DNA from 3 places in the Fundidesulfovibrio soli genome. Region 2 is predicted to be linked to each of the others. Evidence: predicted binding sites of a transcription regulator. Region 2 holds the regulator's gene; each other region holds the start of a gene.
The links. Region 2 encodes sigma-54, which starts transcription at its own class of promoters, with help from an activator protein. Its sites were predicted from a motif close to CTGGCACGGNNNNTGCTT; they were not measured.
Positions count from the first base shown of each region.

Region 1: the regulator sigma-54 is predicted to act here: its motif matches at 929-946, upstream of MLE18_RS09295 (Fe-S-containing protein).
Region 3: the regulator sigma-54 is predicted to act here: its motif matches at 1,788-1,805, upstream of nifH (nitrogenase iron protein).

Region 1 is NZ_JAKZKW010000008.1:66,548-71,440, reverse strand. Features, by position in the region: gene gltX (glutamate--tRNA ligase) at 1-54, opposite strand, end outside; gene MLE18_RS09300 (hypothetical protein) at 194-769, opposite strand; gene MLE18_RS09295 (Fe-S-containing protein) at 1,064-1,468, shown strand; gene MLE18_RS09290 (ABC transporter permease) at 1,482-2,642, shown strand; gene MLE18_RS09285 (ABC transporter ATP-binding protein) at 2,884-3,603, shown strand; gene MLE18_RS09280 (hypothetical protein) at 3,700-4,866, opposite strand.
Region 2 is NZ_JAKZKW010000001.1:320,722-325,614, reverse strand. Features, by position in the region: gene MLE18_RS01580 (CTP synthase) at 1-1,561, shown strand, start outside; gene MLE18_RS01575 (KdsC family phosphatase) at 1,561-2,103, shown strand; gene rpoN (RNA polymerase factor sigma-54) at 2,219-3,664, shown strand; gene hpf (ribosome hibernation-promoting factor, HPF/YfiA family) at 3,703-4,242, shown strand; gene MLE18_RS01560 (PTS sugar transporter subunit IIA) at 4,242-4,694, shown strand; gene rapZ (RNase adapter RapZ) at 4,792-4,893, shown strand, end outside.
Region 3 is NZ_JAKZKW010000022.1:36,474-41,366, forward strand. Features, by position in the region: gene MLE18_RS15300 (putative bifunctional diguanylate cyclase/phosphodiesterase) at 1-610, opposite strand, end outside; gene MLE18_RS15305 (sulfite exporter TauE/SafE family protein) at 642-1,439, opposite strand; gene nifH (nitrogenase iron protein) at 1,855-2,679, shown strand; gene MLE18_RS15315 (P-II family nitrogen regulator) at 2,722-3,084, shown strand; gene MLE18_RS15320 (P-II family nitrogen regulator) at 3,081-3,455, shown strand; gene nifD (nitrogenase molybdenum-iron protein alpha chain) at 3,501-4,893, shown strand, end outside.

The sequences.
Region 1 (4,893 bases), on a different contig from region 2:
GCCGATGTGCAGCTGTCCGGTGGGGCTGGGGGCGAAACGGGTGACGATGCTCATGAAGCCTCCAGAACGGACGCCATGCGGGGAAAAGCCCACCACATAGGCCCGTGATTGCCAAAATTTGGGGTGGCTGGCTGGTAAGCCTTTCAGTGGGCGGATGTCAACGAAGGGCGCGGGCGGCCTTCGCGCCGACAGCTCAGGAGGGCGAGGGGGCTGGATCAGATTGCGGCACGAGCGCCATGGAATTGATCGTGAACAGCCTGTATTTCCAACCATCGTGGCGCTTTACGAGTACGATCTGGATTGTTGCCGGGCCTGTCTCGAACTCAACCTTGGCCCTGTATTTGGCCGTTACGACTTTACCGCTCCCAAGCATGTAGGAAATATTGGCGTCACCAGTTACTTCGATAATCCGCCCGAATTGGCCAAGCCCCTTGAGCCAGATCAATATTTTGGTCAATTCCTCGGGAGAGCCGGCTTTCAGAAGCTCCGGGCTTGCGTGTTTTTTGAAGGTCTCCAGATCAAAAGCGGAACAGAGCACCGGAACCGTCTCCATAACATAGGCTTTGCTTTCCTGGTCCAGCCCCTGCCCCACGACAGCCATGTAGGCGAACAACGCGCCAACCAACACGAACGCCGCCAGAAACAACCCACCCAGGATCATCAACGCCTTCTTCATCGAAAAGCTCCTTTGCGCGGCGACGGTGCTCAAATCAGCAAAGCGGCAATAACCGCCCGTCGGCAACTCGAAACCCGACAACTCTTTGCGCACATCAATATCGCACCTGGGTCCACCTCACAACGGTTATTGTATTTCAGGCCTCCCCTCCCCTCGGAGTCCCGCCTTGCACAAAGGCCTATCTTGTGCAGTATATTGCACATACTGACACCACTCCTCAGAATAAACTTTTCGATTTTGAACAGTTAGACACAGGCACAAATCCTGCTTCATCTTGTCCGTTTTGACTGTGAACAAAGAATGGTTATCCCATTGCTTCTCCGACGTTCACAGGCCGGGCCACCGCAACCGGTCGTCGTGCAAATCCTATACTGAGAGGTATCTTTCGTGAAACGCATCCTTCTCCCCCTGCTCCTGCTTCTGGCCCTGGCCCCCGCCGCCCGCGCCGCCGACGACACGGTCACCATCCCGCTCTCCGACGTCAGCGACACCGCCAAGTTCTTCAAGTTCGACGTGGACGGCGTCACCGTGAAGTACTTCTTGATCAAGGCCCCGGACGGCTCCGTGCGCTCCGCCCTGGACGCCTGCGACGTCTGTTTCCCCGAGAAGAAGGGCTACAAGCAGTCGGGCGACGTGATGGTCTGCGTCAACTGCGGGATGAAATTCCCCGTGACCCGCGTGGGCATGGTCAAGGGCGGCTGCAACCCGCATCCGCTGCCCAACAAGGTGGAGGGCGACAAGGTGGTGATCCAGAAGTCCGACCTGGCCCAGGGCATCAAATACTTCAAATAGCCAAGGAGCGCCCGTGAACCTGCTCACCCTGCCTCTGCGAACCCTGCGCCGCAAGACCATGCGCACGGCACTGCTCACCGTGGTCTTCGCCGCGGGCATCTGCTCCGTGGTGGCGCTCAACTACGTGTCCAAGGCCGTGGGCGACTCCATGGAGAAGAAGCTCACCGCCTACGGCGCCAACATCCTGCTCCAGCCCAAGGTGGACACCCTGGCCGTGGGCTACGGCGGCTTCAGCCTGGGCAACGTCTCCCTGGACGTGAAGAGCCTCAGCCGCGAACAGGTGGACAAGGTCCGCACCATCGAGCTGCACGAGCGCATCGCGTCCGTGGCGCCCAAGTTCATCGCCCTGACCGAGGTCAAGGGGCAGCACGCGGCCGTCATCGGCGTGGACTGGCCCGAGGAGCTGATGATCAAGAACTACTGGGGATTCGAGGGCAAGACGCCCGAGGCCCCGGGCGAGGTGCTGGTGGGCTCCCGCGCGGCCGCGACCCTGGGCCTGAAGGTGGGCGACCGTTTCCAGGTGCAGGGACGGGATTTCACCGTGTCCGGCCTGCTGACCCAGACCGGCTCCGAGGACGACAACGTGATCTTCGCCGGCATCGAGGACCTGCAGGCCGCCATGGGCAAGCCCGGCCAGATCCACTTCGCCGAGGTGGCCGCGCTGTGCTCCGGCTGCCCCATCGACGACATCGTGGCCCAGATCCAGCAGAAGATCCCCGACGTGGACATCGTGGCCATGCAGAAGATCGTTAAGGCCCGCATGTACACCGTGCACTTCGTGCAGCACCTGGCGCTCATCGTCAGCGTGATCCTGCTGCTCACGGCCTGCTTCATGATCGCACTGTCGCTCCTGGCTTCGGTCAACGAACGCAAGCACGAGATCGGCGTGCTGCGCTCCCTGGGCTACTCGCGGGGGAGCGTGTTCTCCATCTTCTGCCTGGAGGCCATGGCCATCGGCATGGCCGCGGGCGTGGCCGGATTCCTGGGCGGGTTCGGCGTGAGCCACTCCGTGATGGACATGCTGGAGCTCGGCAAGGAGGCGACCATGCAAATGGAATGGTGGCACCTGGGCGTGACCCTGGCGGGCGTGGCCGTGATCTCCTGCCTGTCGTCGGTGATTCCGGCCTGGAAGGCCGCCAACACCGACCCCAGCCAGGCCTTGGTAATGCTTTAGAGGAGAGCGCCTCCGGCGGCCGGAGAGGGCGCTGCCCTCTCCGGACTCTCCCGCCAAAGGAACTTCGTTCCTTTGGAATCCTTCACAGCTTCGCGTAGGGAGCGGTTGTCAGCCGGACACCGGCAGCTACGGCACACGCCGCGAAGCGGAAAGGGAGTGCGGAGGGCCGAAGGCCCTTTGCCCGCCGGAGGCGACTCCGGACCATATTTCCATATCAGAGACAACCAAACGGGAGACCGACATGCTTCAGGCCGTGAACGTATCCAAATCCTACGGCGACACCCTCGTGCTGGACAACGTGTCCGTCCAGGTGGGCAAGGGCGAATTCGTGTGCGTGGTGGGCCGCTCGGGATCGGGCAAGTCCTCGCTGCTCAACGTCCTCTCCACCCTGACCCGCCCGGACTCGGGCCATGTGCTCTACCAGGGGGAGAACGTCACGGCCATGCCCGAGGGCCGCATCAACCGGCTCCGACACAAGGACTTCTCCATCATCTTCCAGCTGCACCACCTGCTGCCCTACCTCACGGCGCTGGAGAACGTGATGGTGCCCTTCATGAACACCCTGCGCCCCGTCGGGCAGGACATCCGCGACAAGGCCGCCGAGTGCCTGGAGCGCGTGGGCCTGGGCGGCAAGGGCGGCCGCCTGCCCGGCAACCTCTCCGGCGGCGAGCAGCAGCGCGTGGCCATCGCCCGCGCCCTGGTCAAAAGCCCGGAGGTGCTCTTCGCGGACGAACCCACCGGCAGCCTGGACAAGCGCAACGGCGACGGCATCGTGGAGCTCTTGCGCGACCTGCACACCGAGGGAGTCTCCCTGGTGATGGTCACGCACGACATGGGCTACGCCAGGCTGGCGCAGCGCACCGTGGTCATGGAGGACGGGCGCGTGGTTGACGGAGACGAGGTGGAGTGCGTGGCCCACCGCTCGAATGTGAAGCCGGGGGAGGTCATCGTCCGCTCCTGAGCTGCGAACTTCGCCGGGCGAACCGGCAATGTGCGAAAAACCCCGCCCGGGTAATGCCTGGGCGGGGTTTTGTGCATGATTGGTAACGGGGGACGATCAGTCCAGCCCGGCGGCCTTGAGCAGGTCGCCCAGGACCCTGACCGAGTCGAAGAACTCCTCGGCGATGCGCCTGGCGGCGGCGCGGTGCTTCGGGTAGTCGGCCAGCACGGCCTCGATGGCGCCCTTGGCGCCATCTGCCCCCTCGAAGGCCAGCAGCCCCTCTCCAACGGGCAGATAGGTGCCGAAGCCCGTATCCTCGACGATCACGGGGCGTCCCGAGGCCAGGTAGCAGGCCGAGCGGTCCGAGAACCAGCCCGACTTGAGCTGGATGTTCTGCTCCTTGGCCACTGTGAACTCCGCCGTTGAGCCGAGGATATAGTCCCTGTAGCCCTGAATGTCCCGCGAGACCACCAGGGCGTCCTTGACGTTCCAGCCGCGCGCGGCGAAGCGCCTGGCGTCCTCCTTCATGGAGCTCATGGTCAGGTCCAGCGTCACGCCGGGGAGGCTGGCGGGCAAGTCGATGATCTGCTCGTACTTCTCGCACTTGCGCCAGGAGAGCCTCTTGCCGTCGTGCACGATGTCGCGGCCTTGGGCGTCCCAGCTGCCTATGGTGGTGAAGCCCCGGCCGGGGCCGGGCTGCTCCCGCCAATGGTCCAGGACCACCGGGGCGCGGGTGGGCACGTACTCGATGCCGGAAAGGGGCACCCCGGTGGAGCCCGAAGGAATGTTGTGCCCGAAGGTGAAGACAAGGTCGTGTTGCAGGTAGTAGTCGCGGGTCCAGGGGTCGCTCGCGATCTTGGACTGGGTGAACACCGGGTCGGTGTCGATGACGGCGCGTACCTTGGCCTTCAAGAAATGCTCGTGCAGGGGAATCACGCCGGAGATGTTCAGGAATAGGTCGGCCTGTGTGCAGTAGCGCTCGACTTCCTCGCGTTCGAGGCCGAAGCACCTGCCTTCGAACAGGGAGTTGTAGGCCCAACGCCCGGGGAGCCCTGCGCGCTCGAAGGCCTCGGAGACGACACCTCGCCCGTGGGTGGAGTCGGGCAGTGCGAATCCGCGTACAGGGTCGAAGGGCAGGGCCCATTCTGCCGTGTCCTCAACAAACAGCACCTCGTGCCCCAGCCTGGAAAGCCCCATGGCGTAATGCAGCAGCATCCAGACCTGCCCGCCCATGGGAAACCCAACTGCGTATCCGCCGATGACGATCTTCAGCTTTTTGCCCATTCCTGCCGTACTCCTGCCGCTGTCAGC
Region 2 (4,893 bases):
CGGCGCGCTGTTGCAGGCGCGCGGCCTGAAGGTGACCATCCAGAAGCTCGATCCTTACATCAACGTGGACCCTGGCACCATGAACCCGTTCCAGCACGGCGAGGTGTACGTCACCGACGACGGCGCCGAGACCGACCTCGACCTGGGCCACTACGAGCGCTACCTCGGCGTGCCCATGAGCCAGAACAACAACTTCACCTCCGGGCGCGTCTACAACACCGTCATCCAGAAGGAGCGCCGCGGCGACTACCTGGGCGGCACCGTGCAGGTGATCCCGCACATCACCGACGAGATCAAGCGCTCCATCCTTGGCGTGGCCCGCGACGAGGACGTGGCCATCATCGAGATCGGCGGCACCGTGGGCGACATCGAGGGCCAGCCCTTCCTGGAGGCCATCCGCCAGCTGCGCTCCGACCTGGGCAAGGACAACGTGCTCTACATCCACCTGACGCTCATCCCCTACCTGCGCGTGGCGGGCGAGCTCAAGACCAAGCCCACCCAGCACAGCGTCAAGGAGCTGCGCTCCATCGGCATCCAACCCGACATCATCATCTGCCGCTCCGAGATCGAGCTGGACTCCTCGCTGAAGTCCAAGATCGCCCAGTTCTGCAACGTGGACGCCGACGCCGTGTTCACCGCCGTGGACGTGAAGAACATCTACGAAGTGCCCCTGAAGCTCTACGCCGAAGGCGTGGACCAGAAGATCGCCATCCTGCTGCGCCTGCCCGCCAAGAACGCCGAGCTGCGCCCCTGGGAGGAGCTGACCCACGCCCTGGCCAACCCCAAGGGCGAGGTGTCCATCGGCATCGTGGGCAAGTATGTGGACCTCAAGGAGGCCTACAAGAGCCTGCACGAGGCCCTGATCCACGGCGGTGTGGCCAACAACTGCCGCGCCAACCTGGTCTACGTGAACTCAGAGGAGATCACCCAGGAGAACGTGGTGGAGCGCCTGGGCGAGCTGGACGCTGTGCTCGTGCCCGGCGGCTTCGGATCGCGCGGGGTGGAGGGCAAGATCATCGCCATCCGCTACGCCCGCGAGAACAAGGTGCCCTTCTTCGGCATCTGCCTTGGCATGCAGCTGGCCTGCATCGAGTTCGCGCGCAACGTCCTGGGGCTCACGGAGGCCAACTCCGAGGAGTTCAACCGCTTGAACCCCGACCCCATCATCTACCTGATGCGCGAGTGGTACGACTTCCGCACCAAGAAGCTGGAGCGCCGCGACGCCGACTCCGAGATGGGCGGCACCATGCGCCTGGGGGCCTACCCCTGCGTGGTCAAGCCCGAGACCAAGGCCATGGAGGCCTACGGCAAGCCCCAGATCGAGGAGCGCCACCGCCACCGCTACGAGTTCAACAAGGCCTACTACGCGCGCATGGAGGAGAAGGGCATGGTCTTCTCCGGCCTGTCGCCCGACGAATCCCTGGTGGAAATGGTGGAGCTGCCCGAGCATCCGTGGTTCCTGGGCTGCCAGTTCCATCCCGAGTTCCACTCCAGCCCCATGAAGCCGCATCCGCTCTTCAGGGAATTCATCCGCGCGGCCAAGGCCCGCCGCAAAGCTTGATGAGGAGGCGCGCCCGGCCCGGCTTGACGAGCCGGGCGCTCCGCCTTGCCAGGGACGCGCGCATCCTGGTCCTGGATGTGGACGGGGTGCTCACCGACAACGGGGTGCTCTACGACGCGGACGGCCTCGTGCTGAAGCGCTTCAGCGTGCTCGACGGCCTGGGCATCAAGCTCTTGCAGCATGCGGGCGTTGAAGTTGCTGTGATCAGCGGCCTGGACAACGCCCAGGCCCGCCGCCGCCTCAAGGAGCTCGGAGTGGCCGAATTCAACGGCGGCCACAGGCGCAAGCTCCCCATCCTGGAGGATATGCTGCGCGTCCGAGGACTTGAGTTCCGCCATGTGGCCTACATGGGCGACGACCTGCTGGACCTGCCGGTCATGGCCAAGGTGGGCCTGCCCATGGCTCCGGCCGATGCCCAGCCCGAGGCCCTGCGCCGGGCGGCCTGGATATCGCGCAGGCCCGGCGGGGGCGGCGCGGTGCGCGAGGCGGTGCGCCTGCTGCTGACCGCCAGGGGCGCGAACCTGACCCCGCAGGAGGATTGATCCCCAGGACATCTTGCGTGAAGCCAGGAATTAGTGCATAAGCAGCCTTCGCGGCGGATATTCGGCATTTTTCTTGCTAGCCGTCATATTCCGTACCGAGGAGGAAACCCGGCCGATGGCCCTGGAGCTCAGACAGCAACTCAAACTCTCTCAGCAGCTGGTGATGACCCCCCAGCTGCAGCAGGCTATCAAGCTGTTGCAGTTGTCCCGACTGGAACTGATGGAGACCGTGCAGCAGGAGCTGCTCGAGAACCCGCTGCTGGAAGAGGTGCTTGTCGAGGATGAGCGTCCCGCCCCGACCATAGCCGAGGATTCCCATTCCCCCGACGCCACCACCGATGAAGGCGCCATGCAGCGCGAGCTGCTCAAGACCGCCGAGTGGGACGACTACATCGGCGACTTCGCCTCCACCTCCCGCCAGGCCACGGTGCGCGAGTACGAGGCCCCGGAAGAGGGCTTCTCCTTCGAGGCCAGGCTGACCTCCAAGACCTCCCTTGAGGGGCACCTCTCCTGGCAGATCAATCTTTCCGAATTCACCCAGCAGGAGCGGGCCGTGGCCGACGCCATCGTCGGCAATCTGGATCATATGGGCTATTTCCGCTCCTCCCTTGAGGAGATCGCCCAGGAGACCGGCGCGGACGAGCCCCTGGTGGAATCCGTGCTCCACAAGCTGCAGCGCTTCGACCCCGTGGGCGTTGCTGCCCGCACCCCGCAGGAGTGCCTGCTGGTGCAGCTGGAGGTCTATGGCTACACGGACCCCATCCTGCTCGAGATCGTGAGCGACCACCTCGAAGACCTGGAGAAGAAGCGCTACAAGCCCCTGGCCAAGAAGTTCAAGCTGAGCCTGGAGGATATCAGGCAATACCTCGATATCATTCAATCGCTGGACCCAATGCCCGGCTCGCACTTCAGCTCTTCCGAGCCGGTGTACGTGAACCCGGACGCCTTCGTGTACAAGTACGGGGACGACTTCATCATCGTGCTCAACGAAGATGGGTTGCCCAAGCTCCAACTGTCTCCCTACTACATGGAGGACATGAGCCGCGGCAGCGGCGCCTCGGGCTCCGACAAGGACTACCTCCAGGACAAGATGCGCTCCGCCCAGTGGCTGATGAAGAGCCTCTATCAACGCCAGCGGACCCTGTTCAAGGTGCTGGAGAGTATCGTTAAATTTCAGAGAGGCTTTTTCGAGCACGGCGTGACCAAGCTCAAACCCTTGATCCTCAAGGACGTGGCCGACGACATCGGCATGCACGAGTCCACCGTGAGCCGCATCACCACGAGCAAGTACGTAGCCACTCCGCACGGGATCTACGAACTCAAATTCTTCTTCAACTCCTCACTGGAACTCGACGACGGCACCTCCGTCGGCTCCGAGTCGGTCAAGGCGCTCATCAAGCAGCTCATCGCCACCGAGGACTCCAAGAAGACCATCAGCGACGAGCAGATCGCCGAGATTCTCAAACAGAAGTTGCAAGTCAACATCGCACGCCGTACTGTGGCAAAGTACAGAATGGCCATGGGGATCGAATCGTCGTCCAAACGCAAGGAAATTCTCTAAAACCCCGCATCCCCATGCGGTAAGACCTTGGAGGCTCTATGAACATCGCATTCCACTTCAAGAATTTTGAACCTTCTCCCGGCCTGCGCGAATACGCCAGCAAGCGTTTCGAGAAGCTTTCCAAATACATGAGCAACGCCGACAACGCCGAGATGGTCGTCACCCTGATGGTCGAGAAGACCCGCCAGATCATCGACGTGTTGCTGGACGCCGACGTCATGCACATCTCCGCCCATGAGCGCTCCGACGACATGTACTCCACCGTGGACCTCATCACCGACAAGCTCGAAGCGCAGATCCGCAAGATGCGCGAGAAGATGAAGGACCGCCGCAAGCAGCCCGAGGCCCCCGTGACCATGGGCGTGGTCAGCTTCGACGAAGCGGGCAAGGTCAACGCCATCGAGGAGTCCGATAAGTACAACCCCAAGCCCATGAGCGTTGACGAGGCCGCCGAGCAGGTCACCGCCATGAAGTTCGAGTTCCTGGTGTTCCAGAACGCCGACACGGACCGCATCAACGTGATCTACAAGCGCAAGAACGGCGACTTCGGCCTGATCGACCCTGGAGTATCCAACTGATGCGCCTGGGCGAGTACCTCCGCAAGGACTTCGTGCTCGACAGCCTCGCAGCCGACAGCAAGCCCGACGTGCTCGCCGAGCTCGTGGCCCCGGTGGCGCAGGCCTTCCCGGACATCGACGCGCAGAAGGCCCTGCGGGTCCTGCTGGACCGCGAGAGCCTGGGCACCACCGGAATAGGCGACGCTGTGGCCATCCCCCACGGTAAGATGGACTCCCTCAAGGAGATCGTCATCGTGGCCGGACGCAGCAACGGCGGGGTCGACTTCGAAGCCCTGGATCACAAGCCCTGCCGCATCTTCTTCCTGGTGCTGGCGCCCGAACACGTTGCGGGAATGCATCTGCGCATCCTGGCGCAGATTTCGCGCCTGCTCTCGGACGAGAGCTTCCGGGGGGCATTCCTCGACGCCCCGGACAGGGAGAGCCTCTGGCGGGTGCTCACCAGCCACGCCTGATAAGCGTCATGTACTTGCGCCGGTAATCTGCTACTGTCCGTCCCCGCCGCGCCCCGAGCGCGGCGGGGACTTCCACATTCACAAGGAGCGTGCCGCTATGGACTCCGGCGCGAACAGGCTTTCCGTGGTGGTTATCACCGGGCTGTCCGGGTCTGGAAAATCCACCGCCATCAACGTTTTCGAAGACATGGGCTACTTC
Region 3 (4,893 bases), on a different contig from region 2:
TGCGGGCGACCTCCGCCAGGAGCTGGTCCCCGGCCCTGTGCCCCAGACTGTCGTTGACGGCCCGGAAGCGGTCGAGGTCCAGGCAGATCACGCCCAGCAGGCTCCCGTCGTTGGCTCTGTTGCGCAGGGCCACGCCCAGGCGGTCCTGGAAGAGGAAGCGGTTGGGCAGGTTGGTCAGGGCGTCGTGGTAGGTCTGCCGGCGGATCAGGTCCTTGTCGCGCTTGATGTCCGTCAGGTCGTGGAACACGGCCACATAGCGCTGGAGCGCGCCCGAGCCGTCTCGCACGGCGGTGATGGCCAGCCACTCGGGGTAGGCCTCGCCGGACTTGCGGCGGTTCCAGATTTCGCCGGACCAGTGGCCCTTCTCGGCCAGGGTGCGCCACATGTCGGCGTAGAATGCGTCGTCGTGGCGGTCGGATTTCAGCACGCGCGGGTTGTGGCCCACGACCTCACCGGCCTCGTAGCCGGTGATGGTCGTGAATGCGGGGTTAACCCACTCGATGCTGCCGTCCGGGGCCGTGACGGAGACGCCCTCGCGGCAGACCCCGAGCACGGTGTGCAGAAGACGCAGGATCTCGTCCTGCGAGAACCTGGGATATGGGGAATCCATGTACTCCAGCCTTTGCCGTCGGGCCTGCCGGTTAGAAGAATTGCAGCAGCATGCGAGTGGCCATGATGAACAGGAAGACCGCGAAGACCTTCTTGAGCTTGGCCACGGGCAGCTTGTGGGCGATCTTCGCGCCGGTGGGGGCCGTGAGCATGCTGCAGACCACCAGCCCGATCAGCGCGGGGATGTAGATGAAGCCCAGGGTGGCGTCGGGCAGGCCCGCCTTGCCCAGGCCGCCGAAGATGTAGCCCACGGTGCCGGCCAGGGCGATGGGGAAACCGATGGCCGCCGAGGTGCCCACGGCCTGGTGCATGGGGATGTTGCACCAGGTCATGAACGGCACGGAGAGGGTGCCGCCGCCGATGCCCACCAGGGCGGAGATGACGCCGATGCCGGAACCCACCCCGAAGATGCCCTTGGTGTCGGGTATCTCGCGGGTGGGCTTGGGCTTGATGTTCAAGAACATCTGGAAGGAGACGTAGTAGAGGAAGAAGACGAAGAAGCCCTTGAGGAACCCGCTGGAGAGGATGGAGGCCAGCCAGCTGCCCGCCAGGGTGCCCACGATGATGCCGGGGGAGATGGCCTTGACCACGTTCCAGCGCACGGCGCCGTGCCTGTGGTGGGCGCGCATGCTGGAAACGGAGGTGAACATGATGGAGGCGAGCGAGGTGCCCAGGGCCATCTGCATCATGTACTCTTGTGGCATGCCCTGCATGGTGAAGAGCACGGACAGAACGGGGACGATGACAATGCCGCCTCCGACGCCCAGGAGCCCGGCCAGGACTCCCGCCACGGCGCCAGCGAAGGCGTACAGCAGCCAGTACGTAACCATCGGATACTCCAGATCGAAAAATTGCGGCGCAGGGCGCCGCTGGGCCAGGACTACTGGCTTTTGCCGCCGATGTCGACAATCCCCGCCGGGCGATATCGAGCGCCGTCAGGCTCTCCCGGCTGAAACCGGGCCAGGGCCGCCCCGTCGGTCTTTCGCTCGCCCCCGGTTTTCCGGAGAGAGCCGACACCAGTGGGCACTGATCTTACAAAAAGGAGAACAAAATTGTAAACTATTTTGAAACATCTTGGCGCGACATCTCTGCGAGCCACTATCTGCCAGCTTTGGCCGAACTCCCCGCAGCCCGCCCCAGCTAACGATTTTACCAAATTTGCAAAAAACATCCTGTTTTTGGCACGGCGCTTGCCTTATGCCTTGCGTATTTCAACTCGACCCCATCCCCTTTCGGAGGTTTGTCATGAGAAAGATCGCAATTTACGGCAAAGGCGGCATCGGCAAGTCCACCACCACCCAGAACACCGTGGCCGGTTTGGCCACGCTGGGCAAGAAGGTCATGGTCGTGGGCTGCGACCCCAAGGCCGACTCCACCCGCCTGCTCCTCGGCGGCCTGCAGCAGAAGACCGTGCTCGACACCCTTCGTGAGGAAGGCGAGGACGTGGAACTCGAAGACATCCTGAAGCCCGGCTTCAAGGGCACCATGTGCACCGAGTCCGGCGGCCCCGAGCCCGGCGTCGGCTGCGCCGGCCGCGGCATCATCACCTCCATCAACCTGCTCGAGCAGCTGGGCGCCTACACCGACGACAAGCAGCTCGACTACGTCTTCTACGACGTTCTCGGCGACGTCGTCTGCGGCGGTTTCGCCATGCCCATCCGTGAAGGCAAGGCCCAGGAGATCTACATCGTCGTCTCCGGCGAGATGATGGCCATGTACGCCGCCAACAACATCTGCAAGGGCATCGTGAAGTTCGCCGAAGCCGGCGGCGTGCGCCTGGGCGGGCTGATCTGCAACTCCCGCAAGGTCGACCGCGAGCTGGACCTGATCACCGCCCTGGCCGACCGCCTCGGCACCCAGATGATCCACTTCGTCCCCCGCGAGAACCAGGTGCAGCGCGCCGAGCTCAACCGCAAGACCGTCATCGATTTCTCGCCCGAGCACCCGCAGGCCAACGAGTATCTGGCCCTGGCCTCCAAGATCCAGGACAACCAGAAGTTCGTCATCCCGACTCCGCTGCCCATCGAGGAGCTGGAATCCCTGCTGGTGGAATTCGGCATCGCCAACTAGCGGCCGACGGAACAACCATAGAGCAAGACAGGAGAAAGCAGCATGTCCCTTATCATGATCCGTTCCATCGTCCGCCCCGAGAAGGCCGACGACGTGATGGCCGCCCTCATGGACGCCGGCTTCCCGGCAGCCACCAAACTCGCGGTCGCCGGCCGCGGCAAGCAGCGCGGCATCAAGATCGGCGAAGTGACCTACGACGAGATTCCCAAGGTCCAGATCATGACGGTCGTGTCCGAGAAGGACAAGGACTACGTGATCAAGACCATCGTTGACTCCGCCCGCACCGGCGGGAAGGGCAACTTCGGCGACGGCAAGATCTTCGTCACCCCCGTGGAGGAGATGTACACCATCAGCTCCGGCGTGAAGGAGACCGACCTGTCCAGCATCGGGGAGGCCAGGCCATGAAGGAAGTCATCGCCATCGTTCGCATGAACAAGATGAACCAGACCAAGAAGGCGTTGACCGACGCGGGTATCGCGGCCTTCTTCGCCCACGAGGCCTGGGGACGCGGCAAGGGGCTGGTGAACTCGATCGTGGCCGCGGGCGCGGCCCAGGGCTACCAGGAAGCGGCCGAAGTGCTCGGCAGCAAGGGCAAGCTCTTCGCCAAGCGCCTGATCACCGTGGTGGTGCCCGACGAGAAGGTGAGCACCGTGGTGGACGCCATCATGGCCGCCAACAAGACCGGCCAGGCCGGCGACGGCAAGATCTTCGTGGTGCCCATGGCCGACTCCGTGCGCGTGCGCACCAGCGAGAGCGGCACCTGCGCCATCGAGTAACCGGCTCCACGAGCCCCGAAACGGAGCCCCTGAAGAGGAAGCATTATGGACGCCCCGATCACAGATAAGGTCGCCCCGGCGATCGACCCTGAAGAAGTAAAGAAGGAGCTTCTGGCCAAGTACCCGCCCAAGGTCGGCCGCAAGCGCTCCCAGCAGATATTCATCAAGGAAAACGAGGGTCCCGAGGACCGCGAGGTGCTCTCCAACGTGCGCACCGTCCCCGGCATCGTGACCATGCGCGGCTGCACCTACGCGGGCTGCAAGGGCGTTATTCTCGGCCCCACGCGCGACATCGTGAACATCACCCACGGCCCCATCGGCTGCGGCTTCTACTCCTGGCTGACCAGGCGCAACCAGACCGACGCGTCCGCCCCCGGCGCGGAGAACTACATCCCGTACGCGTTCTCCACCGACATGCAGGACGAGGACATCATCTTCGGCGGCGAGAAGAAGCTCAAGAGGGCCATCCAGGAAGCCTACGACCTGTTCAAGCCCAAGGCCATCGCCATCTTCTCCACCTGCCCCGTCGGCCTCATCGGCGACGACGTGCACGCCGTGGCCCGTGAGATGAAGGCCCTGCTCGGCATCAACATCTTCGGCTTCTCCTGCGAGGGCTACAAGGGCGTCTCGCAGTCGGCCGGCCACCACATCGCCAACAACAAGATCTTCACCGAGGTCATCGGCACCTCCGACACGCCCAACCGCACCGGCAAGTACAACATCAACATGCTGGGCGAGTACAACATCGGCGGCGACGCCTTCGAGATCGAGCGCATCCTGGACAAGTGCGGCATCACCGTGAATGCCACCTTCTCCGGCAACTCGACCTACAACGACTTCGCCTCCGCCCAGATGGCCGACCTCTCCTGCGTCATGTGCCACCGCTCCATCAACTACGTGGCGGACATGATGGAGACCAAGTACGGCATCCCCTGGATCAAGGTGAACTTCATCGGCGCCCACGCCACGGCCAAGAGCCTGCGCCGCATCGCCGCCCACTTCGGCGACCCCGAGCTGATCGCCAAGGTCGAGGAGGTCATCGCCGAAGAAATGCCCCTGGTCGAAGAGGCCCTAGCCAAGATCAAGCCCCGCACCACGGGCAAGACCGCGATGCTCTTCGTGGGCGGCTCCCGCGCGCACCACTACCAGGAGCTCTTCGCCGAGCTCGGCATGACCACCCTGGCCGCCGGCTACGAGTTCGCCCACCGCGACGACTACGAAGGCCGCCACGTCATCCCGACCATCAAGATCGACGCCGACTCCCGCAACATCGAGGAGCTGCACGTCGAGGCCGACCCCGAGCGCTACAGCCCCCGCATGAGCGAGGAGGACATGAAGGCCCGCGAGGCCGCCGGCTGGAAGTACAAGGAGTACGAAGGCCTGGTCCCCGACATGGCGCCCAAGACCATGATCATCGACGACCTCAACCAGTACGAGG